2 regions of the Pseudactinotalea sp. Z1739 genome follow, and region 2 is predicted to be linked to the other one. Evidence: predicted binding sites of a transcription regulator. Region 2 holds the regulator's gene; the other holds the start of a gene.
The links. The regulator HspR, encoded in region 2, represses chaperone genes until heat shock. The targets are predictions, from matches to a motif close to AAGTTGAGTCNNNNNGACTCAACTT.

Region 1 (11,786 bases), on a different contig from region 2:
GGGTGTGCCGGACGGAGGCGCGGTAGTAAGCCTCGGAGCGCTCCGGCGGCGTCTACTACTGGGGCTCGGGCACCCGGGCGTGCTGCAGGGCCCAGTGGTACATCGCCACCGCGGCTGCGGCGCCGGCGTTGATGGAGCGGGTGGAGCCGTACTGGGTGATGTGCACGATCTCGGTGCTGGCCTGTTGCGCGGCCGGACTCAGGCCGGCCTGTTCCTCACCGAACAGCAGCACGCACTCCCGCGGGAGCCTCCGGTGCTCCAGCGGCACCGAGCCGGGCAGGTTGTCGATGCCGATGACGGGCAGAGTCCGTTCGGCGGCCCAGGCCACCAGGTGCTCGATGTCGGGGTGATGGTGGACGTGCTGGTACCGGTCGGTCACCATGGCGCCGCGACGGTTCCACCGTCGTCGACCCACGATATGGACGGCGGCGGCCCCGAAGGCGTTCGCACTGCGCACCACCGAGCCGATGTTGAAGTCCCGGCCCCAGTTCTCGATGGCCACGTGGAAGCCGTGGCGGGTGGTGTCCAGGTCCGCCACGATCGCCTCCAGGCGCCAGTACCGGTAGGCATCGACGACGTTGCGCCGGTCCCCGCGGGCGAGCAGGTCGGGGTCGTAGTGGTCCCCCTCCGGCCAGGCATCGGGTCCTCCCGGCCACGGCCCGACGCCCTGTTCGACCGGCGCCCCCGACTCGGCGTCGGGCTGCTCCGGCTCCGCCGGGCGCTCCCCCTCGAGACGGCGCTCCGGCTGCGACTCGGGCTCGCGTCCCGGCTCGGCATCGGTCACGGGCACACGTCCGGGGCCGCCTGCATCGGTCGGCCCATACCCCTGGTCCTGGTCCTGCTCCACCGCCCCAGTATCCCCGCTCCCCGACCTCCCTTCGCGCCCCGCCCCGGTCACCTCCCCCGCCCCGGTCACCTCCCCGCCATCCAACGCGCCGTAACCATCCCATTGGTCGGTTAGGGCGACCGGTGGGCTCGTTCAGCCGCTACAACCGACCGATTGGATGGTTGTGGCGCGGGGGCGGGGGCGGGCGAAGTCGCGGGGGCGGGCGGAAGCGCGGCGCGGGCGCGGCGGGGCCGAGGGCAACCGGGCGGGCATGCGCGGGCGAGCGGGAGCGGGGGTGGGCGGAGGCGTGCGCGCGTGCGCATCGCGCGCCGGGGCGGGCTGGCTAGGCTGGGGCAAGAAGCCGGAAGCGGTCGCTCAGCGCGCAGCGAGGACCTGGCCGGCCCGATCTGAGAGGCGAGCGCGGTGGGTGAACGGATTGCGAACTGGTTGACCGACATGGACGGCGTGCTGGTCCATGAGGAGCACGCTCTTCCCGGTGCCGCGGAGTTCATCGCCGCGCTGCGGGACAAGGACATTCCGTTCCAGATCCTCACCAACAACTCGATCTTCACCCCGCGGGATCTGGCCGCGCGGCTGCGCGCCACCGGGATCGAGGTGGAGGAGACCCACATCTGGACCTCGGCGCTGGCCACCGCCACGTTCCTGGCCGACCAGATCCCCGAGGGCAGCGCCTACGCCATCGGTGAGGCCGGGCTGACCACGGCGCTGTACGAGAAGGGCTACACCCTCACCGACACCGACCCGGACTTCGTGGTGCTCGGGGAGACGCGCACCTACTCCTTCGAGGCGATCACGCGGGCGATCCGGCTGGTCAGCTCCGGGTCACGGTTCATCGCCACGAACCCCGACGTGACCGGACCCTCCGGGCAGGGACCGATCCCGGCCACCGGATCGGTGGCGGCGATGATCACCGCGGCCACCGGGCGCGAGCCCTACTTCGTGGGCAAGCCGAACCCGGTGATGATCCGGACCGCGCTGAACCGGATCGATGCCCACTCCGAGCACACCGCGATGATCGGGGACCGGATGGATACCGACATCGTGGCGGGGATGGAGGCCGGTCTGCGCACCTTCCTGGTGCTGTCCGGCTCCACTCGGCCCGAGGAGATCGGACGCTTCCCCTACCGGCCCAGCGAGGTGCACGACGACATCGCGGCGCTACTGGAACGGCTCGGGTAACCCAGCCTCGCATACCCTCGGTCACCCGGCTCGCGGGGCACCGTCGTCAGCCGGCGCGGTCCGCCTTCAGTCCGCCGTGCAGGTCAACCCGCAGTGCAGGTCAACCCCGCAGCGCAGGTCAGGTCAGCCCTGGGTTGGGGGCGGTGAGTTCGGGTAGCCACCCGAACCGGGCTGGCCCTGGTCCGGGTGCTGCCCGCCGGGCTGCGGGGGTTGACCCGGCTGCGGCGGCTGGCCCGGCTGCGTCGGCTGGCCCGGCTGCGTCGGCTGGCCCGGCTGCGGCGGCTGTCCGGGCGCCTGACTGTGCCCACCGTGCTGACCCGGCTGACCCGGGTGCGGGGGCGGCGCTTGCTGACCTTGCTGGAAGTAGCCGGGCCGGCCACCGCCCTGACCGGGCTGGAATGCTCCGGGCTGACCGCCGTGAGAGGGCTGTGCCAGGCCACCCTGCTGCTGGGACGCCTGGCCCTGCCCGTAGCCACCCAGGTTGCCCTGGGAATCGGAGAACGAGACGTTCGGTACCGCCCGCACCGCGGGGTTGTTGGCCTCGAAGTACTCAGCGCGCACGAAGTTGAACATCCCGGCGATGATGTTGGAGGGGAACACCTCCACCTTGGTGTTCAGCGTGCGCACGTTGGCGTTGTAGAAGCGGCGCCCGGCGGCGATCCGGTCCTCGGTGTTGGTCAGTTCGTTCTGCAACTGCAGGAAGTTCTCCGCGGCACGCAGTTGCGGGTAGTTCTCCGCCACCGCGAACAGGCGGCCCAGGGCGTTGGACAGGATGTCCTCCTGCGCGGCCTGCTGGCCCGGGGAGGCTCCCGGTGTGGCGGCCTGCGCGCGAGCCTGGGTGACTTCCTCGAACACCGATCGCTCGTGCACGGCGTAGCCCTTGACCGTCTCCACCAGGTTGGGGATGAGGTCATAACGCCGGTGCAGTTCGACGTCGATCTGGCGCCATGCCTCCTGCACCAGGTTCCGCAGGCGCACCAGCCGGTTGTACATCGTGATCGCCCAGATCACCAGAACGACGACGATCACGAGCAGTAGCACGAGTACGACTTCCACCGTGGCCCACCTCCTGGGTGTCCCGAGTGGAGAAACGGTTCCCCCACCCCTTCCGGTCCGTCACCCGAGGGCGCGAACCGGGATCGAGTCTAACGGGTGGTCAATCCGAGATCCTCGGCCGAGAGCAGCCAGACGTACGGCAGCCCGGCCCGCTCCATCGCCTCCCGAGCCCCGGTGTCCCGGTCCACCACGGTCGCCACGCCGACCACCTGCGCGCCGTGCTCACGGGCTACCCGAGCGGCGAACAACGGCGAGTTCCCGGTGGTGGAGGTGTCCTCCAGGATCACCACCCGCCGGCCCCCGACATCGGGCCCCTCCACCTGCCTGCGCATTCCATGCTCCTTGGCTTCCTTACGCACCAGGAACGCATCCAGGGACAGGCCCCGGCTGGCCGCGGCGTGCTGCACGGCCGAAACCACCGGGTCAGCGCCCATCGTGGGCCCGCCCACGGCGTCCACCTCAGCCACACCCATCCCGGCCTCCTCCAACCGGTCCAGCAGCAGGTGCCCGATCAGCGGGGCGGCTTCGTGATGCAGGGTCGCCCGGCGCATGTCCACGTAGTAGTCGGCCTTCTTGCCGCTGCTGAGCGTGACCTCACCGTGGACCACTGCCAGGTCCGCCACGAGTTCGATCAGTCGGTCCAGGGGAGAGTCGTTCACGCGATCCAGGGTATCGGCCCTGGCGATACGGTGATCGGCATGAGAATCGCCACCTGGAACGTCAACTCCATCCGGTCCCGGCTCGACCGGGTCACCGCCTGGCTGCAACGCACCGGCGCTGACGTGCTGGCGATGCAGGAGACCAAGGTCGCCGACGCGAAGTTCCCGGTGATGGACTTCGAGGCGATCGGCTACGAGGTGGCCTTCCACGGCCTGAACCAGTGGAACGGCGTCGCGATCGCCTCTCGGGTGGGCCTGGCGGACGTGCAGACCCACTTCGCCGAGCAGCCCACCTGGGGCGACCCCCCGGCCGCCGAGGCCCGGGCGCTCGGCGCCACCTGCGGCGGCGTGCGCGTCTGGAGCCTGTACGTGCCCAACGGGCGCACCCTGGTGGACCCGCACTACCTGTACAAACTGGACTGGCTCGCGGCACTTCGGCACCAGGCCGCCACCTGGCTGGAACAGGATGGCGACGCGCGGATCGCACTCCTGGGGGACTTCAACGTCGCACCGCTGGACGAGGACGTCTGGGACACCGCCGTCTTCGAGGGCGCCACCCACGTCTCCCCACCGGAGCGGGACGCCTTCGCATCACTGCAGGAGGCCGGGTTCGTCGAGGTCACCCGCGGCCACACCCCCGGCGCCTACACCTACTGGGACTACCAGCGCCTGCGCTTTCCCCGCAACGAGGGCATGCGCATCGACTTCGCCCTGGCCTCTCCCGCCCTGGCCGAGAGGGTGCTGGGCGCCGCCATCGACCGCGATGAACGCAAGGGCAAGGGCGCCTCGGACCATGTGCCGGTGATCATCGAGGTGGATGCCTGACCGACCTCCCCCGGACAGGCACACCGCGTGAGCCAGCGGGCGCGACCGGCGTTTAGGGTGTCTCCATGACCGAGCCGCCCCAGCCGCCACCGGGCAAGCCGTCCCGCGCCCAGCGGCGGCAGAAGCGCTGGGAAGCACCCCCGGGAGCACCGCCGGTGCCCACGGTGCCCAGGGGTCCGGCCGGCTCACCCCCCGCCGAACCCGCCGCCCCGCCCGGCCAGAGCCCCTACGGTCAGCGATCCGCACCTCCGCCGATGCAGGAGTCCAGTGGCAACTACGGCCACTTCACCTTCCCGCAGATGCCCAAGGCGAAGTTGGAGCCGCGCGCCGTGCTCGGCCTGATCACCTCGGTGCTGGGCCTGCCCGGACTGGTGCTGGGCCTGCTGGCCCGCCCCCGCGTCAAGGGCGGACGACGACGCAGCCCGGCGCTGGCAATGAGCGCCATCGTGCTGGGGGCGCTGTTCACGGTCGGATGGATCCTGACCGTGATCACCTTGGCACTCACCGGCACGTTCGACCGCCTCACCGAGACCCCCCAGGCCGGTGACACCGACACCCCGCGCACGATCGCCTCGGCCACCCTGGCCGAAGGCAACTGCATACTCACGCTGCCCCCGGCCCGCCCGGTGGGTGATGTGCGGGTGGTGCCCTGCGCGCAGACCCACATCGCCCAGGTGATCTCGGTCCACACCCTGGACGGTGACTTTCCCGGGCAGGAGGAGTTGGAGACCCAGGCCGACCAGGTCTGCACCGACCAGGTCGAGGCGTTGCCCACCGACGAGGTCCAGGTGATGCCGTGGTACCTGATTCCCAGCGGCGAGGGTTGGCAAGAGGGCAACACCCAGCTGATGTGTCTTGCCCGTGGTGCCACCGGGCCGTTCGAGGGCGACCTGGTGAACTGACCGTCCTGGCTCAGACGAAGTGGATCGACCGGTGCAGCCGCGTGCGCCAGTCGAAGAGCACGTCCGCCTCCAGCCCGGGCACCCCCGGTACCCCGGTGCGCAGCAGTGCGGCGATCGCGCTGCTGCGCACCACCATCCGCCGCAGCCGCCACGAGCGCCCCACCACCGCGATGTCGGCCTCCAGGTGCTCATCGGGCAGCACCACCACCAGCGCGGTGAAGTGCAGCCCCCAGGAGCGCGCTGCCCGGAGCCGGCCGGCCAGGTCCTTCATCGGCCGCTCCCGCTCGGCCAGCCCTTCGCTGTGCAGGTCGCGGGTGCCCATCCGCACCGGAGCGCCCCAGTCCTCGGACTGGATCGCGAACAACCCGGTGGGCCCCAGCGCGATGTGATCGATCTTGCTGTGCCCGGCCGCGCCGGCCGAACGGGGGCTTCTGGTCGTGGCCACGTCATGCCAGACGGTGAACGCCGAGCCCAGGTCGGCCAGCGCTTTGGCGGTGGCCTCCTCGGCGACCGCATCGGCCAGCAGGTGGCGGATCTCCCGGGGTGCGCGCCGCACCAGGGCGGGCTCGTAGGGGTCGGTCAGGTCCACGCCGCGCCCGACCCATTCGCGGACGAGCGTCAGGTACTGCTGGCGGGACCACCCCCCGGGGTGCCCGTGGGATCGGGCCCGCGCCGGTGCCGAACGCGAGGCCGAGGATCGCCCCGCAGTACCGGCGGCCCAGACCCGCTGCTCCGGTTCCGGCCCGGCAGCGGGTGAGCTCCGCCGTCGTTGGTCATGCGCGGCGCGCAACCGCGGGCTGCTCACCTGCGCCCAGGCCGCCTGCACGGCCGCGAAAACCTCAGGGTCCCCGCCCAGATCAGGATGGGACTGGCGCATCATGCGGCGGTAGGCGCGCTTGAGTTCGGCATCGGAGGCCTGCGCGGACACCCCGAGCACCTCATAGGCGCTTCTGCCCATGAGTCGATCGGACATGCCAGCAACCTCCGGGAGACGGACCAGCACACCTTAACCCGCGTGGGCACCCATTCCATCGCCCCGTCCCCGCGGCCGCGGGGATGACGCCGCGCTGCCGCCGTGGCAGCACCGGCCGATAGGGTGCGTGACCATGAGCACGCCGTCGCACGCACCCGGGCGCACCGAGGGACGACGTCGAGCGCGGATCGCCGCGGCGGTCGTGGCGGTCGTGGCGGTGCTCGCCCTGGCGGCGGTCGCCGGCATCATGATCTCCCGCAGCGGGCAGGACGAACTCGCGCCCGGTGACACCGATACCGCGGTCGATGTGCCCGCGACGCGGTTAGCCCTGGGGGCGTGCCTGGAGTCGTTGGAGTACGTGCACGACGATCTGTTGCGCCAGGTCCCGTGCGCGGCGCCGCACCAGGCCGAGGTGGTGGCCACCGAGGAGATCACCGACGCGGAGTTCGACAGTCGCTACGCTTACGCCCGGCAGGCCGAGGAGCACTGCCTGCCGGTCTCCTACCAGGTGGTCCCGGAGGAGGTCGACACCGCGGCGCTGCGCACCCACACCGTCTCCCCCACCTCCGATTCCTGGGAGGAGGGGGATCGCATGATGCGGTGCCTGCTCACGGTTGAGCCGGACCATCACCTGACCGGCAGTTTCACGGCCGGGGACGTGGAATTACACACCCAAGCGCTGTGAGGTCCGACCGATCGCCCGCCGTGGTCAGTCGCTGGTGAGCACCAGGCCCGCGCTCGTCTCCTGCGCGCGATCGACCGTGACGCGATCCCCGTCCACCGTCTCCCCGGCCAGCAGCAACTTCGCCAGGGGGTCGCCGATCTCACGCTGAATGAGCCGGCGCAGCGGCCGGGCCCCGTAGGCGGGATCGTAGCCCTCCAGGGCCAGCCACTCCCGCGCCGCGGGGGTCACCTCCAACTGCAGCCGGCGGTCGGCCAAACGGTCCGCCAGGTGACGCACCTGCAGGTCCACGATGGTGCCGAGTTCATCGATGGTCAGGGCGTCGAAGACGACGATCTCATCGAGACGGTTGAGGAACTCGGGCTTGAACGAGGCCCGCACGGCGGTCATCACCGAGTCCTTCTTCGCCGCCGGGTCCAGGGACGGGTCCACCAGGAACTGCGATCCCAGGTTGGAGGTGAGCACCAGGATGGTGTTGCGGAAGTCCACGGTGCGGCCCTGACCGTCGGTCAGGCGCCCGTCGTCGAGCACCTGCAGCAGGATGTCGAAGACCTCCGGGTGGGCCTTCTCCACCTCATCGAGCAGCACCACCGAGTAGGGCCGGCGCCGCACCGCCTCGGTGAGCTGACCACCCTCCTCATAGCCCACGTACCCGGGCGGGGCACCGACCAGGCGGGCCACGGAGTGCTTCTCGGAGTACTCGCTCATGTCGATGCGCACGATGGCGCGCTCGTCGTCGAAGAGGAAGTCCGCCAGGGACTTGGCCAGTTCGGTCTTACCCACACCTGTGGGTCCGAGGAACAGGAACGAGCCGGTGGGCCGGTCGGGGTCGGCCACCCCAGCGCGGGAACGGCGCACCGCATCGGAGACGGCTCCGATGGCGTCGCGCTGGCCCACCAGACGCTGGCCGATGACCTCCTCCATGTGCAGCAGTTTCTCGGTCTCCCCCTCCAGCAGCTTGCCGGTGGGGATCCCGGTCCAGGCCGCGACCACCTCGGCGATCTCCTGGGGACCCACCCGCTCGGCGATCATCGGGGCCTGCTCGGTGGTGCCGGCCTCTTCGGCCTCGGCCTCGGCGATCTCGCGTTCCACGCCCGGGATCTCTCCGTAACGCAGCCGGGAGGCGGTCTCCAGGTCTCCCTCGCGCTCGGCGCGGGCCGCCTCGGTGCGCAGCGTATCCAGCCGCTCGCGCAGATCACCGGCCCGGTTGCGGCCGGCCTTCTCCGCCTCCCACCGGGTGGTCAGTGCCACCAGTTCCTCCCGGCGGTCGGCCAGATCGGCGCGCAACTGCGCGAGTCGCTCGGCGGAGGCCTCGTCGTTGTCGGCGTCGGAGAGGTAGGACTCCTCCATCTCCAGGCGGGTCACGGCCCGCTGGAGTTCATCGATCTCCATCGGGGAGGAGTCCAGTTCCATCCGGAGTTGGGAGGCGGCCTCATCGACCAGGTCGATGGCCTTGTCCGGCAGCTGCCGTCCGGTGATGTACCGGTGCGAGAGCGACGCCGCAGCCACCAGGGCACCATCGGCGATCTCCACCTTGTGGTGGGCTTCGTACTTGGGCGCGATGCCGCGCAGGATCGCCACCGTGTCCGGCACCGAGGGCTCATCGACGAACACCTGCTGGAACCGGCGCTCCAGGGCGGCGTCCTTCTCGATGGACTCGCGGTACTCATCCAGCGTGGTGGCCCCGACCATGCGCAACTCTCCGCGGGCGAGCATCGGCTTGAGCATGTTGCCCGCGTCCAGGGTGGAGTCTCCACCCGTGGCGCCGGCACCGACCACGGTGTGCAGCTCGTCGATGAACGTGATGATCTCGCCGTCGGAGTCCTTGATCTCATCGAGCACCGCCTTGAGGCGCTCCTCGAACTCCCCGCGGTACTTCGCCCCGGCCACCATCGCTCCCAGGTCCAGGGAGATCAGTCGCTTGCCCTGCAGGGAGGCGGGCACGTCGCCGTCGACCATCCGCTGGGCCAGGCCCTCCACCACGGCGGTCTTCCCGACGCCGGCCTCCCCGATGAGGACGGGGTTGTTCTTCGTGCGCCGGCTGAGCACCTGCACCACCCGGCGGATCTCGGTGTCGCGCCCGATGATCGGGTCGATCCGCCCCTCCTGAGCGGCGGCGGTCAGGTCGGTGCCGTACTTCTCCAGGGCCTGGAAGGTGCCCTCGGGGTCTGCTGTGGTGACCCGGGCCGAACCCCGCACGTTCGGCAGCGTGGCCGCCAGCGCGTCGCGGTTGGCACCCATGGAACGCAGCACCTCACCGGCGTTGCCGGAGTCGGTCGCCAGGGCCATGAGCAGGTGCTCGGTGGAGACGAACTCATCCCCCAGCGCCTTGGCCTCCTCGCCGGCGGTCTTCATCACCGTGGCCAGGCCGCGAGACACCTGGGGCTGGTTGACCGAGGATCCCGAGGCGGCGGGCATGCCCGTGAGCACACCTTCGGTGCGCCCGGCGACCATGGCCGGAGCGACCCCCAGGGCGTTCAGCAGCGCGACGGCGATCCCGTCCTCCTGGGCGAGCAGGGCGGCCAGCACGTGGGCGGGCTCGACCTGGGCGTGACCGGCGGCCGAGGCGTTGCGGACGGCTACCGACAGCGCCTCCTGGGACTTGGTGGTGAGTTGAGTGTCCAAAGTTCGCTTCCTCCGCGAGCAGTATCAGGGTCCATAAGGGACAACTCCAGCGAAGTTGAGTCTATTCCGCTCAAGGTGGCCGGCAGGCATCGTCCTGAAGCCACCGGCGCACGTGGCACCGGCAGGTGCGGGCATTCCTCCACACCGCTGATCGCCTCCGATGACGTCCTGGTGTCGCTGGATAGCGTATCAACCTGTCCACCCTCCTGGCCGGCGGGCGGATGGTCACCGGGACCGGGGAGGTGCTCGACTTCGGGATCGACGATGACGCGTCCCCGGCCACCGCGCCACCGCCGGGCAGCCGCCCGGTCGGCGGTGACGACGGCATCGCCAGGGCAGGGGCCGGCGCGGGTCGCACCGAGGATGCGCTGCTGCGGGCGATCGGGGTGTCGCTGGGCACGATCGGGGTGATGACGGCGGTGACCATCCGCGCCACCCCCGAGTACGACCTGCGCCGCCTGGAGTGGAGCGCGGGTGCGGAGTGGGCCATCGACCACTTCCTGGAGTTGTCCCTGACCAACCGCAACGCCGACATCTACTCGTACCCCCCGCAGGGACGAGGTCAAGGTGCGCACGCTGAACCTGCCCGGGCACACCGCCTCCGTGATGCCTGCAGACGCGCACGTGGTCGCCGAACAGACCGGCCCCAGCCACGAGATCATCCCGACCGTTCCCCCGTTGCGCTTCGATGAGATGGAGTACCTGTTCCCGTTGGAGGTCGGCATGGACGCGTTCCAGGCGGTGCGGGAACGCATCAAGCCCCGCCACCGTCACCACGTGGCCTGGCGGGTCCTGGTGCGCACCATCGCGGCCGATGACCTGATGCTGTCCAATGCCACCGGGCACGACTCGATGAGCATCGCCCTGCTGCACAACGCCGAGTTGCCCGAGGACCCCTACTTCGCGGACATGGAACCGTTGCTGCTGGATTACGGCGGTCGCCCGCACTGGGGCAAGAAGCACTCCCGCACGGCCGCCCACCTGGCACCGATGTACCCGCAGTGGCAACACTTCCAGCCGATCCGGCGCCGGCACGACCCGGACGGGGTGCTGATGAACGACTACCTGCGTTCGTTGCTGGAGCAGGACCAGGACGGCGCGAACGGGGGCCAGTCATGACCGAGCAGCTGGGGCATCGCATCTGGGTCTTCCCGTCTGGATGCATCCCGGCCACCGGCACCGGGACGGAACCGGAGTTCACCAGCCGTGAGGAACTGTGCCTGCTCAACCCCGGGCCGCAGGACGTCACCGCCGAGATCGACGTGCTGCGGGCCGATGGGGACCCCTTGGGGCCGTTCACCCTGGCGGTCGGCGCGCGGCGGGTGCGACATGTGCGGATCAACGACCTGTTCGACCCGGCGCCGGTTCCGCTGGGGGTCCCCTACGGGTTGATCGTGCGCACCGAGCATCCGGTGGTCGCCCAGGTGGTGCGCACCGACACCCGTCGCGACGGCCTGACGGTGTCGGCGATGCAGGGGTACGGAACCGGCTAGGGCCCAGTGATCGCTCCCGGCATCCCACGGCCCGGCGTTCCTCCGCCCCCTGGCGTCGCAAGACGCTGCAAGGGCCCCGGGTACTGCCGCCCCCTGGCGCGTCCGCGCGCCACGGTGCACGCTGGACAGATGGGTACCACTGCTGAGACCTCGCGACCTCCTGCCGCTCCGGCCTGGCCCCGCAGCACCACGGAGGCGAACGAGGACAGTCTGAACACCCTGCACCGGTGGTGGCGGGCAGCCAACTACCTCTCGGTCGGACAGATCTACCTGATGGCCAACCCGCTCCTGGACGAGCCGTTGCAACCCGAGCACATCAAGCCGCGGCTGCTCGGCCACTGGGGCACCACCCCGGGCCTGACGTTCACCTACGCGCACATGAACCGCGCCATCATCGACCGGGCCCTGGACGCCATCTACGTCACCGGTCCCGGTCACGGCGGGCCTGCTCTGGTGTCCGCCTCCTACCTGGAGGGCACCTGGACCGAGGCCTACTCCGACGTCACCCAGGACACCGAGGGCATGCGCCGGTTGTTCAAGCAGTT
Region 2 (11,786 bases):
GAGGAATTCCTCGGTGGCCTCGATGGGCTGGTGGCCGTCCCAACCGCCGCGGACCACCAGGGCGTGGCGGGCGCGGCTGCTGTCGAAGTCAGGCAGGGTTCGGGGGTCAGTCATGGGGTCGCTCTTCACCGTCGGAAGCAGGGCACGAGAGTGATCCTAGCGGATTTGTTCTGGACGACAACGAAATCTGCCGACGGTGCGCCGACGCGAGCGATCTCGGCCCGCCCACCACGTCGATTTCCCTGGGCGCCCACTGCCCGATCCGGCAGGATGAGGCCGGTGAACGACGTCAGGAACCTGATCGACCCGAATGGTCGGCCGGTGACCAGAACAGACCTGGCCGCGGATCTGCGCGGCCTGGGACTTCGTCCCGGTGATGTCGTGCTGGTACACAGCAGTCTGCGCTCGATCGGCTGGGTGGCCGGTGGCGCGGTCGCCGTGCTGCAGGCGCTGCAGGACGTGCTCACCGATGCCGGCACGCTGGTGGCGCCCACGCACACCTCCGGTCTGACCGACCCCGCAGGCTGGGCCGCACCCGCGGTCCCGGAGCATTGGTGGCCGGTGATCCGCGGCGAGATGCCGGCATTCGACCCGCGCCGCACGCCCAGTGAGCACATGGGCCTCATCGCCGAGACGCTACGAACCTGGCCCGGGGTGCACCGGAGCAGCCACCCGCACGTCTCCTTCGCCGCGTGGGGCGCGCAGGCCGAGAAGGTGACCGCGGGGCATCAGCTGGCCTGGTCACTCGGCGAGAACTCACCGCTGGCGCGGGTCTACGAACTGGGTGGCCGGACGCTGCTGCTGGGCACCACCAACTGCACCAGTCTTCATCTGGCCGAGGCCCGGGCCGGCACCTCGCCGGTGCTTCGCCAGGGCGCGCCGGTCAACCGCGACGGCAGGCGCGAGTGGGTCACCTTCGAGGACTGGGACTACGACGACGAGGCGTTCGAGGCCATCCTGGCCGACTTCTGCCGCGCCTACGACGTTCAGCCCGGCAGCGTGGGGTCGGCACGGGCCCTGTTGATCGACCAGGTGTCGCTGGTCGACTTCGCCGAGGAGGCACTGCGCCGCCTTGCGTGAACCCACGGTCGGGCGTCGGGTGCACCGACGCGCGGTCGCCCCGCGGTACCCGACGATCACGCGCCCAGGTGGTCGGCGAGGAACGCGTCGACGGCCTCGTGGTAACGGTCGGGCTGGTCCCGTCGGACACAGTGACCGGACTCGGGGATCACGACCGTGCGGACCGAGTCGTTGCGCACCGGACGCGGAGCCATCGGCGCCTCCGGCGGGAGGATGAGCAAGGTGGGGACGGTCAGCGCCTCGAAACGCTCCTCCCACAGCGCGTCACCCAGGAACAGCCCACGAGCGATGTACCGGCGATCCACGAGCGGCTTGCAGGCGGCCCAGGCTTCCACCTCGGCCCGCGTCCAGGGGGTCTCGCGCAGCATCCGTTCGATCTGGGTCCCCGGATCGACCATGCTGTCCAGCAGCGCCTCGTTCGCTGCCACGAACTGCGGATCGGGACGTGAGCCGCTCGGCTTGGCCGGGTCCTCCAGGACGAGGGCGGCGATGTTCCGGGGCCGCGCCAGCGCGGCGCGCAGTGCGAGGAACCCCCCGAGCGAGTGCCCGATGAGTGCCACCGGTTCACCGATGTGCTCGAGCACCGCCAGCACGTCGTCGAGCATGACGTCCGGGGCGGCGTCGAGCTGATCCTCGGCAAACCGAGGGGAGCGGCCGTGGCCGCGTAGGTCCGGAGCGTGGATGTCCCACCGCTCCCGCCAGTGTAAGACCAGGTCCGGCCACGCGGTGCCGGCGTCGGTGACTCCATGCAGGAGCACCACGGGCCTGGCCCCGCTGCGGCCGTATCGGTGAGTGTGTAGTGGCTGCACAGGGCAAGGCTAGGGCCATGGTGGCTCGGTACCGCGAAACCTGGGAATAGACCACCCTCGCGCATAGTTGAGCCTAATAGACTCAAGTTCTTCGATCTGGGTTTGACAACGGAATCCGGGCAGGTGAATCTTGAGTGCGCACGACTCAACCGTGAACCTTCCGAGGCTCACCAGCGCCACGAACGTCCCCGAATCAATCGCCGGCCCACAGGCCGGGAAGGAGCAATCACCATGGCACGAGCGGTCGGTATCGACCTGGGCACCACGAACTCGGTGGTGTCGGTTCTCGAGGGTGGCGAACCCACCGTCATCGCCAACGCAGAGGGCGCCCGGACCACCCCCTCGGTGGTCGCGTTCTCCAAGACCGGTGAGGTGCTGGTCGGCGAGATCGCCAAGCGCCAAGCCGTCACCAACGTCGACCGCACGGTCACCTCGGTCAAGCGCAGCATGGGCACCGACTGGTCGATCGACATCGACGACAAGACCTACACCGCGCAGGAGATCTCCGCGCGGGTGCTGGGCAAGTTGAAGAAGGACGCCGAGTCCTACCTGGGTGAGCCGGTCACCGACGCGGTCATCACCGTGCCCGCCTACTTCAACGACGCCGAGCGGCAGGCCACCAAGGACGCCGGACAGGTCGCAGGCCTGAACGTGCTGCGGATCGTCAACGAGCCCACCGCCGCCGCCCTGGCCTACGGGCTGGAGAAGGGCAAGGAGGACGAGCTCATCCTCGTCTTCGACCTCGGTGGCGGAACCTTCGACGTCTCCCTGCTGGAAGTCGGCAAGGACGAGGACGACTTCTCCACCATCCAGGTGCGCGCCACCAACGGCGACAACCGACTCGGCGGTGACGACTGGGACCAGCGGATCGTCGACTGGTTGGTGAACCAGGTCAAGAGTTCCTCCGGGGTGGACCTGTCCAAGGACAAGATCGCCCTGCAGCGTCTGCGTGAGGCCGCCGAACAGGCCAAGAAGGAACTGTCCAGCGCCACCTCGACGAACATCTCGCTGCAGTACCTGTCGATGAGCGAGAACGGCCCGATCCACCTGGACGAGCGCCTGACCCGCGCGCAGTTCGAGGACATGACCTCCGACCTGCTCGACCGGACCAAGACCCCCTTCCACAACGTCATCAAGGATGCCGGGATCGACCTCTCCGAGATCGACCACGTGGTGCTCGTGGGTGGTTCCACCCGGATGCCGGCCGTGACCGAGGTGGTCAAGCAACTCACCGGTGGCCGCGAGCCCAACAAGGGCGTGAACCCCGATGAGGTCGTGGCTGTGGGCGCCGCCCTGCAGGCCGGCGTCATCAAGGGGGACCGCACCGACGTGCTGCTGATCGACGTCACCCCACTGTCCCTGGGCATCGAGACCAAGGGCGGGGTGATGACCAAGTTGATCGAGCGCAACACCGCGATCCCGACCAAGCGCAGCGAGGTGTTCTCCACCGCCGAGGACAACCAGCCCTCGGTGGCGATCCAAGTGTTCCAGGGTGAGCGTGAGTTCACCAGCGACAACAAGCCGCTGGGCACCTTCGAACTCACCGGAATCGCCCCGGCTCCCCGGGGTATGCCGCAGATCGAGGTCACCTTCGACATCGACGCCAACGGCATCGTGCACGTCTCGGCCAAGGACCGGGGTACCGGCACCGAGCAGTCGATGACCATCACCGGTGGCTCGGCGCTGCCGGAGGAGGAGATCGACCGGATGGTCAAGGAGGCCGAGGCCCACGCGGCCGAGGACGCCAAGCGCCGTGAGGAGGCCGACACCCGCAACAGTGCCGAGCAACTGGCCTACTCCACCGAGCGGCTGCTCACCGACAACGCCGAGGAACTCCCCGAGGACGTTTCCAGCGAGGTCAAGGGCAAGGTCGACGAACTGAAGAAGGCCCTGGAGGGCGAGGACATCGAGGCGATCAAGACCGCCCAGACCGAACTGTCCACCGCCAGCCAGAAGATCGGTGAGGCCCTCTACGCCCAGCAGCAGTCGGAGTCGGGTGCGGCCGGTGAGGCCGGTGGCGACACGGGCCCCACGGAGGGCCAGGGTCCGGGCGCAGCCGAGGATGAGGACATCGTCGACGCCGAGATCGTGGACGAGGACGAGGAATCCAAGTGAGCGAGTCCGAGTTCGAGGGTAAGCCGGTGATTCGCGATAAGCGGCGCATCGACCCCGAGACCGGTCAGCGCCGCGAGGAGATGCCGGAAGCCGCCGAGCCGGGCGCCGTCTCCCCCGACGGCGCCCCGGCCGGGGGCGCCCCGGAGGCGTCCGACGTCGAGTCCCCAGCCGAGCCCGACCCGGTGGCCGAAGCCAAGGCGGAGGCGGCGGATCTGTTCGACCAACTGCAACGCGCCAAGGCGGACCTGTACAACCTGGACCAGCGGTTCAACAACTACGTGCGCCGTTCCCGCGCGGAGGTGGAGGCCGCGCAGAGTTTGGGCGTGGCAGACGTGGTCGAGACCTTGATCCCGGTGCTGGACGACATCGCCGCGGCACGTGAGCACGAGGAACTGTCCGGCCCGTTCGGTGCGATCGCCGAGAAGCTGGAGTCCAGTCTCGCCGGGAAGTACGGCGTGGAACGCTTCGGCGCCGTCGGTGAGCCGTTCGACCCGGAGGTGCACGAGGCCCTGATGCACGAGCACAGCGAGGAAGCGACCGAGAATACGATCGCGACCGTGTTGCAGCCCGGGTATCGCGTGGGCGATCGGGTGGTCCGACCGGCCCGGGTGGCGGTGTCCGGGCCGCAGTGAACTCGACCGCTCGCACGAGACCAAACGGCGCATGAGATTGCGCGCGACAATGAACCAGGGAGGTGAGGTGCCATGAGCGGACAGGACTGGCTGGAGAAGGATTTCTACCGCACGCTCGGGGTGTCCAAGGACGCCGACGCGGCTGCGGTGAAGAAGGCCTACCGCAAACTGGCCCGCAAGTGGCACCCCGACCAGAACCCGGGTGACGCTGCCGCGGAGCAAAAGTTCAAGGAGATCGGCGAGGCCTACGCGGTGCTCTCCGATACTGAGCAACGCAAGCAGTACGACGCGCTCCGCGCCATGGCCGGAGGCGGACCGCGGTTCGCCTCCGGCCCCGGCGGCGCCGGGGCCAGCGGTTTCGAGGACCTGTTCAACGGCATGTTCGCCGGTGGCGGGGCCGGTGGGCCACGGGTGCGCTACTCCAGCGGTGGACCCGGGGGCGCCGGCGGTGCCGGTGGTCCGGACCTGGACGACCTGCTCGGGGGACTGTTCGGTGGTGGTGCGGGGCCGCAGCCCGGCGGCGGGCGATCCGGTTTCGGGTTCGGTGGCCAGAAAGGTGGCGACATCACCACCTCCGCGCACCTGCCCTTCCGGACCGCGGTGGAGGGCTCCACGGTCACCCTGACCATGGAGCGCGGACGTTCGATGAACGTGCGCATCCCCGCCGGGGTGCGGGACGGGCAGAAGATCCGCCTGGCCGGAAAGGGCCAGCCCGGCATCGGCGGCGGCGCACCCGGTGACCTCGTGGTCACCGTGCACGTCGACCCGCACCCGGTGTTCGGGATCAGCGGGAACAACCTGACCATCACCGTGCCGATCACCTTCCCGGAGGCGGTGGAGGGCGCCACGATCTCGGTGCCGACCCTGTCCGGGGACACCGTGCGGCTGAAGGTCCCGGCCGGCACCCAGTCCGGGGCCCGGTTGCGGGTCAAGGGCAAGGGCGTGAAGACGGCGAAGAGCACCGGTGACCTGATCGTCACGGTGCAGGTCGCCGTCCCGAGGAACCTGTCCAAGCAGGCCAAGTCGGCGTTGGACACGTTCGTCGCCGCAAGCGATGACACCGACCCGCGCGCCGGCCTGGCGGATGCGGCAAGGGCATGACATGCCAGGCGCTCACTACACCACCCCACGGCTGGCGATCTCCGCAGCCGCGGAACTGGCGGGCATGCACCCGCAGACGCTGCGCCAGTATGACCGCCTGGGGATCGTGGTCCCCCGCCGCACCCCAGGGCGGGGGCGGCGCTACTCCGAACGTGACGTCGACATGCTCCGGGAGGTCCAGCGACTCTCCCAGGACGAGGGCGTCAACCTGGCCGGGATCAAACGCATTCTGGAACTGACCGAGCGGAACGAGCGCCTGGTCGCCGAGGTCCAGCGCCTGCTCGGGGTCAGCACCGGTCATCGCCGGGTGTTCACCGCGAGCGCCACCGGGGACGTCGTCGCCCTTCCGCTGGGACAGCGTGCCCGCCAACGCGCCGGTGAGGACTCCCGGCGCGCGTTGGTGCTGTGGCGACCACTGCGCTGAGGCGACCGGCGGCGTCCTTCCGGTGCCATCCCGGCCCCGGGGTGCCTGTCCTGCTTCGGCGACTCCACCTTGGCGGGCATCCTCGCCGTGGGTCGCGGACCGGTCGATGGGCACCCCTGCCCGTCGCGATCCGCAGTCAGGCGGCCGGTCGCTCTACTACGCTTCGGAACGACAAGGCGTGTGCGACCTGCGAGTTCGGCACGCGCCGCCGACCACCAAGAAACTAGGAGTCCTTGTGACTGACAACTACGGCAACGCCAGCCAGCCGCAGAACCCGAACATGCCGCCGCCCCCGCCCGGCGGTCACCAGTCAGTCCCGCCGCAGCCGGGGGCACAGCAGCCCCAGGGTGGTGGCTACCAGGGACCGCCTCCGGGGCAGAGCTACCAGCCCCCGGCCGCCGGATACGGCGCCGGCCCGGGAGGACCTGCAGGTCCCGGCGCACCTGGAGGCCCGGGCGCCCCTGGGTGGGTCCAGGGCTATGAGCAGCAGCAGAGCGGGAACTTCTTCGCCAATCTCTTCGACTTCACCTTCAAGCGCTACATCGCCGAATCCGTGGTGAAGGTGCTGTTCATCCTGCTCCTGGTCGCCTTCGGGATCGGATACCTGTTCGCGGTCATCGCGAGTTTCTCGGCCAGCGTCGGCGCCGGATTCGCCACGATGATCCTGGGTGGGCTGCTGGCGCTGCTCTACCTGATCCTGATCCGGGTCTCGCTGGAGGCGATCGTGGCGGCGGTGCAGGCCGCCAAGAACACTGAGCAACTGCTGCAACGTCTCTGATGCGCCAATGGTTGCGGGCGCTGCCGACGTTTGCCGGCCCGCTGCCGGAATTCGACCCCGGCAGCGCCCCAACCGACCCGATCACCCTGTTCACCGCATGGCTGCGCGAGGCCACGGGGGCCGGGGTGCCGATGCCGCACGCTGCGGTGCTGTCCACTGCCGGTGATCGCGGCCGGGTGAGTGGGCGCACCCTGATCCTCAGGGACCTGCACGAGCGTGGTTGGGTCTTCGCCACCCAGTCCACCAGCCCCAAGGGTCAGGACATGGCGGCCAACCCCTATGCTGCACTGACCTTCTTCTGGCCCGCCATGGGCCGTCAGGTGCGGGTACAGGGTGGGGTGGGGCGACTGTCCGCCGAGGCCGGTGCCGCGGACTTCCTGGCGCGGCCACCCGGTTCGCGGGCCGCATGCCTCACCGGTGCGCAGAGCCAGCCGCTGGGTTCGCGGCAGGAGTACTGGGACGCCTATGCGCAATCACTGGCCGAGGTCGAGGCCGACCCGGACCTGGTGGCCCCGCACTGGGCCGCCTACGCGATTCGGCCGGAGTGGGTGGAGTTCTGGCAGGCCACCACTGACCGCGGCCAGATCCGGCTGCGCTACACCGCTGCGGACGGAGCCTGGACCAGCGGGCTGCGCTGGCCCTGACCCGTCAGTCCGCGGGCCGGCCCGGGGGCACCAGGAACGGTTCGAGCAGACCGTCGGAGGCGAGGTTCGCCAACTCCGCAGCCGAGTCCGCCGGCACGTCCGGCGCGTCGTAGGCACCATCGCCCGCAGCGGTCATCGCGGATACGGTGCGCAGCCCGAGTCGTCGCTGCAACAACGACTCGCTCACGGCGACGGTGCTCACCGCATCGCGCTGCAGCGCGGTGGTGTACCGGCTGAGCAGCCCCGAACGCATCACCACATACGCGCCCGCGATCGTGTGTCCGAGGGCGCGGTAGGCGACCAGCGCCGCGCCGACGGCGAAGGGCAGCTGCACCGCTCCTGTCCAGATCCATCCGAATCCGATGACGTCGGTCCGCGCCAGCCACCACAGCACACCGGTCACGATCGCCGCGGTCGCCAGCGCCCACCACAACCGGCGCCGCAACGCCGCACCCGGGTGCGACTGCAACGGGGTGGTGATCGGATTGACGTCGGTCTGCAGCACCTCGCCGCTGACCCGGCAGGCCACCGCGCGCGGACCCCGCGGCAGAATCGTGGTCGGATCCGAGGAGGACCATGCGTCCAACCCGGTGGTGATCACGGTGGTGTCGGTGACACCGAGCCAGCGCCACAGCAACGGTTCGGCGATCGCCACGCCCCGGATCCGGCCCTCGTCCCGGTTCACCTCCTTGGTGTGGAACAGGCCCTGGCGGGTGCGCAGCATGGTGGTCTCGGCACCGAACACCCGGGAGAGTTCGAACCTCCAGTGCGAGGTGAAGAACGTGATCGCCATGCCCAGCACACCGACCATCGCCACCACGCCCACCGCGATCGCGGTCCGGCCGGCCCAATCCAGACCGTCCCATGCCACCAGGTTCCGGCCGTAACTGAGTACGTCGAGGTTGAACGTCGCCGCGAGCCAGAAACCGCCCCATAGCACTCCGGCGGCCAGCACCAGGGCCCAGATGTTGAACAGGTTGTAGAGCACCCATCGCGGCTGCAGCCGGCTGAGGATCTGCGGTGCCCGCTCTGGCATGGGATCGTCGCTGCCCTGGCTGCCGGCGTCTGTGGACTCGGCCTCCACCTGGATGTCGATCTCGGCCACCTGGTGGTCGCCGTCGTCTGGTGACTGCGGGGTCCGCCCCGCCGCGACGGTGCCGCTCGAGGGTCGACGGCGGTCCCGCAGCAGGATGCGCTGCAGTTGCTCGGCGTCTGCTGCCAGCACGGCGTCCAGGTCGAAGGCGGCCTCCCCGGCGGCGCTCTGCTGCCCGGCGCCGATCCGCACGATGCGCAGCCCGGACAGCCGGTGTCGCAGCCGGGCCTCGACGTCGACCGATCGGATCCGGTCTCGGCGTACCGAACGGTACTGGCGCACCAGCACACCGGTGCGCCGTTCGACGTAGTCCTCGCTGACCCGGTAGCGGGTGAAGACCCAGCGCAGCGCGTCGCTGATGGCCCCGAGGACGCCGAAGACCGCGATCGCCACGAACGGCCACATGCTGCTCATGTCGGCCTCGACGTCGAACACCGTGATCGCCACGATGCCCGGCGCCAGGGAGATGACCGTTTGCAACGCGTCCACCCAGATCATCCGGGAGTGCAGACGCTGCCAGGGTGCGTCGGTCTGCACCAGTGGCTCGGTGCTGGCGGCCACGTCGCCGGAGATGTCGGCCCGGGTCGTGTCGTCCACGCGGATCTCCTCGCCGCTCATGTGGCATCCCCCGGGGTGCGCTCGGTGATCAGGGTCAGGCGCTCGGCGACGTCGGCTGCCACGTCGGCGTCCAGGCCGTTGATCTCGATGGCCCCCGAGGATGAGGCGGTGGTGACACGCAGCGTGGCCAGCCCCAGCAGCTGCTCGAAGGGTCCACGGACGGAGTCCACGGTCTGGATGCGGGAGATCGGCGCGACCCGCCACTCCTTCACGACCCACCCGCTGCGTGCGTAGACGGCTTCGTCGGTGACCTCCCAGCGGTGCACCGCGAAGCGCCACCAGGGCTCCACGGCGACGCTCACCAACGTCCCCAGTGCGGAGATGATGATCGCGGCGATCAGCCACGGCCGGGCCGCTTCCCACAGCACGTAAGCCACGATCGAACCGGCCAGCAGCAGGCCGGGGAAGACCAGCGCCTGCAGGATCCACAACGTGGTGACCGAGCGTTCAAGCCGGTGCTGCGGTGGGCGCAACTGGCGCGGTACCGGGCGTTCGTCGGGGTCGTCGCCGGTGGTGCCAGGAGTACTGGCGGCGGCGTTGGTGTTGGCGTCCGGCTCGTTCGGGTCCGGTGTACCGGTGATGTCAGGCCCCCTGGGTGGCGTGGTGAGGTGGTGGGTTCGGCGGTGGCTGGTTCCGGATGGCGTGGTCGATGAAGTCGATCAGGGCTGCGGTCTGGGCATCGAGGTCGGTGTGCTCGTCGGCCATCCAGGCCCCGAGCACACCCTCGGTGGCGCGGATGATGATGACGGCGACGTCGGTGACGTCGAAGTCGCGGAACTCCCCGGCCCGCCGACCGTCGGTGAGGATGCGGCTGATCGCCTCGACCTCCCCGGAGATCACCTCCAGGAACGGCCGCACGCCCGCGGCGTCGCGATGGTTCATCACGATCTCGGTCATGGCCAGGAACTGAGCGCGATGCCGGGCGAAGTAGTCGACCTGAGCGCTGACCCAGGTGCGGATCAGGTCGGTGGCAGTCCTCGCCTCCGCGAGCTCGGAGCGCATGTGAGCCTCGGTGTCAGCGAAGAAGTCGGTCACCACCTGGGTGAGCAGGTCGTCCTTGCCGGCGAAGTGATAGGAGATCACGCTCTTGCTGATGCCGGCGCGCCGCGCGATCCGGGACAGCGAGGCCCCGGAGTACCCGGTCTCGGCCACGGTTTCGATCGCGGCCCGGACGATCTGGGCCCGACGTGCCTGCTCGATGAAGGACCGTTGTCGGCCGTTCGCCCTGGCTTCTGACCGCATGGATGCAGAATAGACCGATCGGCCTGACTGCCACAATGCTTTTCATGACCGAACAGAGCCCTGGCACCGCCCAGAACCCGACGCCCGCACAGAGCCCGACGACGGCACAGCAGCGTCCGGTGCGCATCGCCGTGCAGATCCAGCCCCAGCACGCCGACTACGCCGCGATCCGCGACGCGGTACGCCGCGCCGAGGACATCGGAGTCGACGTTGCGTTCAACTGGGACCACTTCTTCCCCCTCAACGGTGACCCCGATGGCAAGCACTTCGAGTGCTGGACCATGCTCGGTGCGTGGGCGGAGCAGACCTCCAGCATCCAGCTGGGTGCCCTGGTCGCGTGCAACTCCTACCGGAACCCGGACCTGCTTGCGGACATGGCCCGCACGGTCGACCACATCAGCGGTGGTCGGTTGATCCTGGGTCTGGGTGCCGGTTGGTTCGCGAAGGACTACGAGGCCTACGGGTACGAGTTCGGCACCCCCGGCACCCGCTTGGATGCACTGGGCGAGGCGCTACCCCGGATCCGGCACCGGCTGGACGTGCTCAATCCCGCCCCTGCCGGGTCGATGCCGCTGCTGATCGGTGGCGCCGGGGAGAAGAAGACGCTGCGCATGGTGGCCGAGCACGCCGACATCTGGCACTCCTTCGCCACGGGTGCGGAACTGGACCACAAGCTCTCGGTGCTGCGGGCGCACTGCGACGCCGTGGGCCGGGACATGGGTGAGATCGAGGTCTCTGCGGGCGCCGGCCCCCGCGGCCGGGACGGGAACACGCTGCCCGAACCGGCTGAGTCAGGGGAAGCGCTGCGCGCCCAGGGCGTGCGCCTGTTCACCCTGGGCACCTCCGGCCCGGACTACGACATGACCGGCTTCGAGCGCTGGATCGCCTGGCGCGACGAGGTCAACGGCGCCTAGCGGTCCGCCGAGCGGGCCGGCCGCCGACGCCGGGCGGCGCTGAGCCACCCGGCTCGCCCGGGCCCGTGACCGTCCTCGACCCGCTCGCAGGCGCCCGGGCAGCGGCCGGGCTCAGTTCAGGCCGAGGCGCTCGGCCAGGAAGCGGTAGACCAGTGCCTGCATGTGGGCGGCCTGGGCGTTCGTGGCCGCTCCGCCGTGACCGCCTTCGATGTTCTCGTAGTAGGTCACGTCCTTGCCCGCCTCGATCATCAGGTCCGCCATCTTGCGGGCGTGCCCGGGGTGCACCCGGTCATCGCGGGTGGAGGTGGTGAACAGCACCGGAGGGTACTGCGCGTC

Region 1: the regulator HspR is predicted to act here: its motif matches at 9,801-9,825, upstream of clpB (ATP-dependent chaperone ClpB).

Annotation. Positions count from the first base shown of each region.
Region 1 covers NZ_JBMPQA010000003.1:357,782-369,567, forward strand. Annotated here, with positions in the region: gene ACO0LV_RS06095 (TrmH family RNA methyltransferase) at 56-784, opposite strand; gene ACO0LV_RS06100 (HAD-IIA family hydrolase) at 1,283-2,026, shown strand; gene ACO0LV_RS06105 (LemA family protein) at 2,150-3,082, opposite strand; gene pyrE (orotate phosphoribosyltransferase) at 3,172-3,741, opposite strand; gene ACO0LV_RS06115 (exodeoxyribonuclease III) at 3,781-4,566, shown strand; gene ACO0LV_RS06120 (hypothetical protein) at 4,632-5,468, shown strand; gene ACO0LV_RS06125 (J domain-containing protein) at 5,479-6,441, opposite strand; gene ACO0LV_RS06130 (septum formation family protein) at 6,575-7,126, shown strand; gene clpB (ATP-dependent chaperone ClpB) at 7,151-9,748, opposite strand; gene ACO0LV_RS06140 (hypothetical protein) at 9,970-10,440, shown strand; gene ACO0LV_RS06145 (D-arabinono-1,4-lactone oxidase) at 10,355-10,867, shown strand; gene ACO0LV_RS06150 (sensory rhodopsin transducer) at 10,864-11,241, shown strand; gene ACO0LV_RS06155 (phosphoketolase family protein) at 11,371-11,786, shown strand, end outside.
Region 2 covers NZ_JBMPQA010000012.1:4,733-16,518, reverse strand. Annotated here, with positions in the region: gene ACO0LV_RS14800 (ThuA domain-containing protein) at 1-114, opposite strand, end outside; gene ACO0LV_RS14795 (aminoglycoside N(3)-acetyltransferase) at 280-1,080, shown strand; gene ACO0LV_RS14790 (alpha/beta fold hydrolase) at 1,137-1,889, opposite strand; gene dnaK (molecular chaperone DnaK) at 2,121-4,004, shown strand; gene ACO0LV_RS14780 (nucleotide exchange factor GrpE) at 4,001-4,636, shown strand; gene ACO0LV_RS14775 (DnaJ C-terminal domain-containing protein) at 4,709-5,737, shown strand; gene ACO0LV_RS14770 (heat shock protein transcriptional repressor HspR) at 5,739-6,161, shown strand; gene ACO0LV_RS14765 (DUF4282 domain-containing protein) at 6,397-6,939, shown strand; gene ACO0LV_RS14760 (pyridoxine/pyridoxamine 5'-phosphate oxidase) at 6,939-7,583, shown strand; gene ACO0LV_RS14755 (PH domain-containing protein) at 7,588-9,273, opposite strand; gene ACO0LV_RS14750 (PH domain-containing protein) at 9,291-9,767, opposite strand; gene ACO0LV_RS14745 (TetR/AcrR family transcriptional regulator) at 9,877-10,536, opposite strand; gene ACO0LV_RS14740 (LLM class F420-dependent oxidoreductase) at 10,581-11,450, shown strand; gene ACO0LV_RS14735 (prolyl oligopeptidase family serine peptidase) at 11,562-11,786, opposite strand, start outside.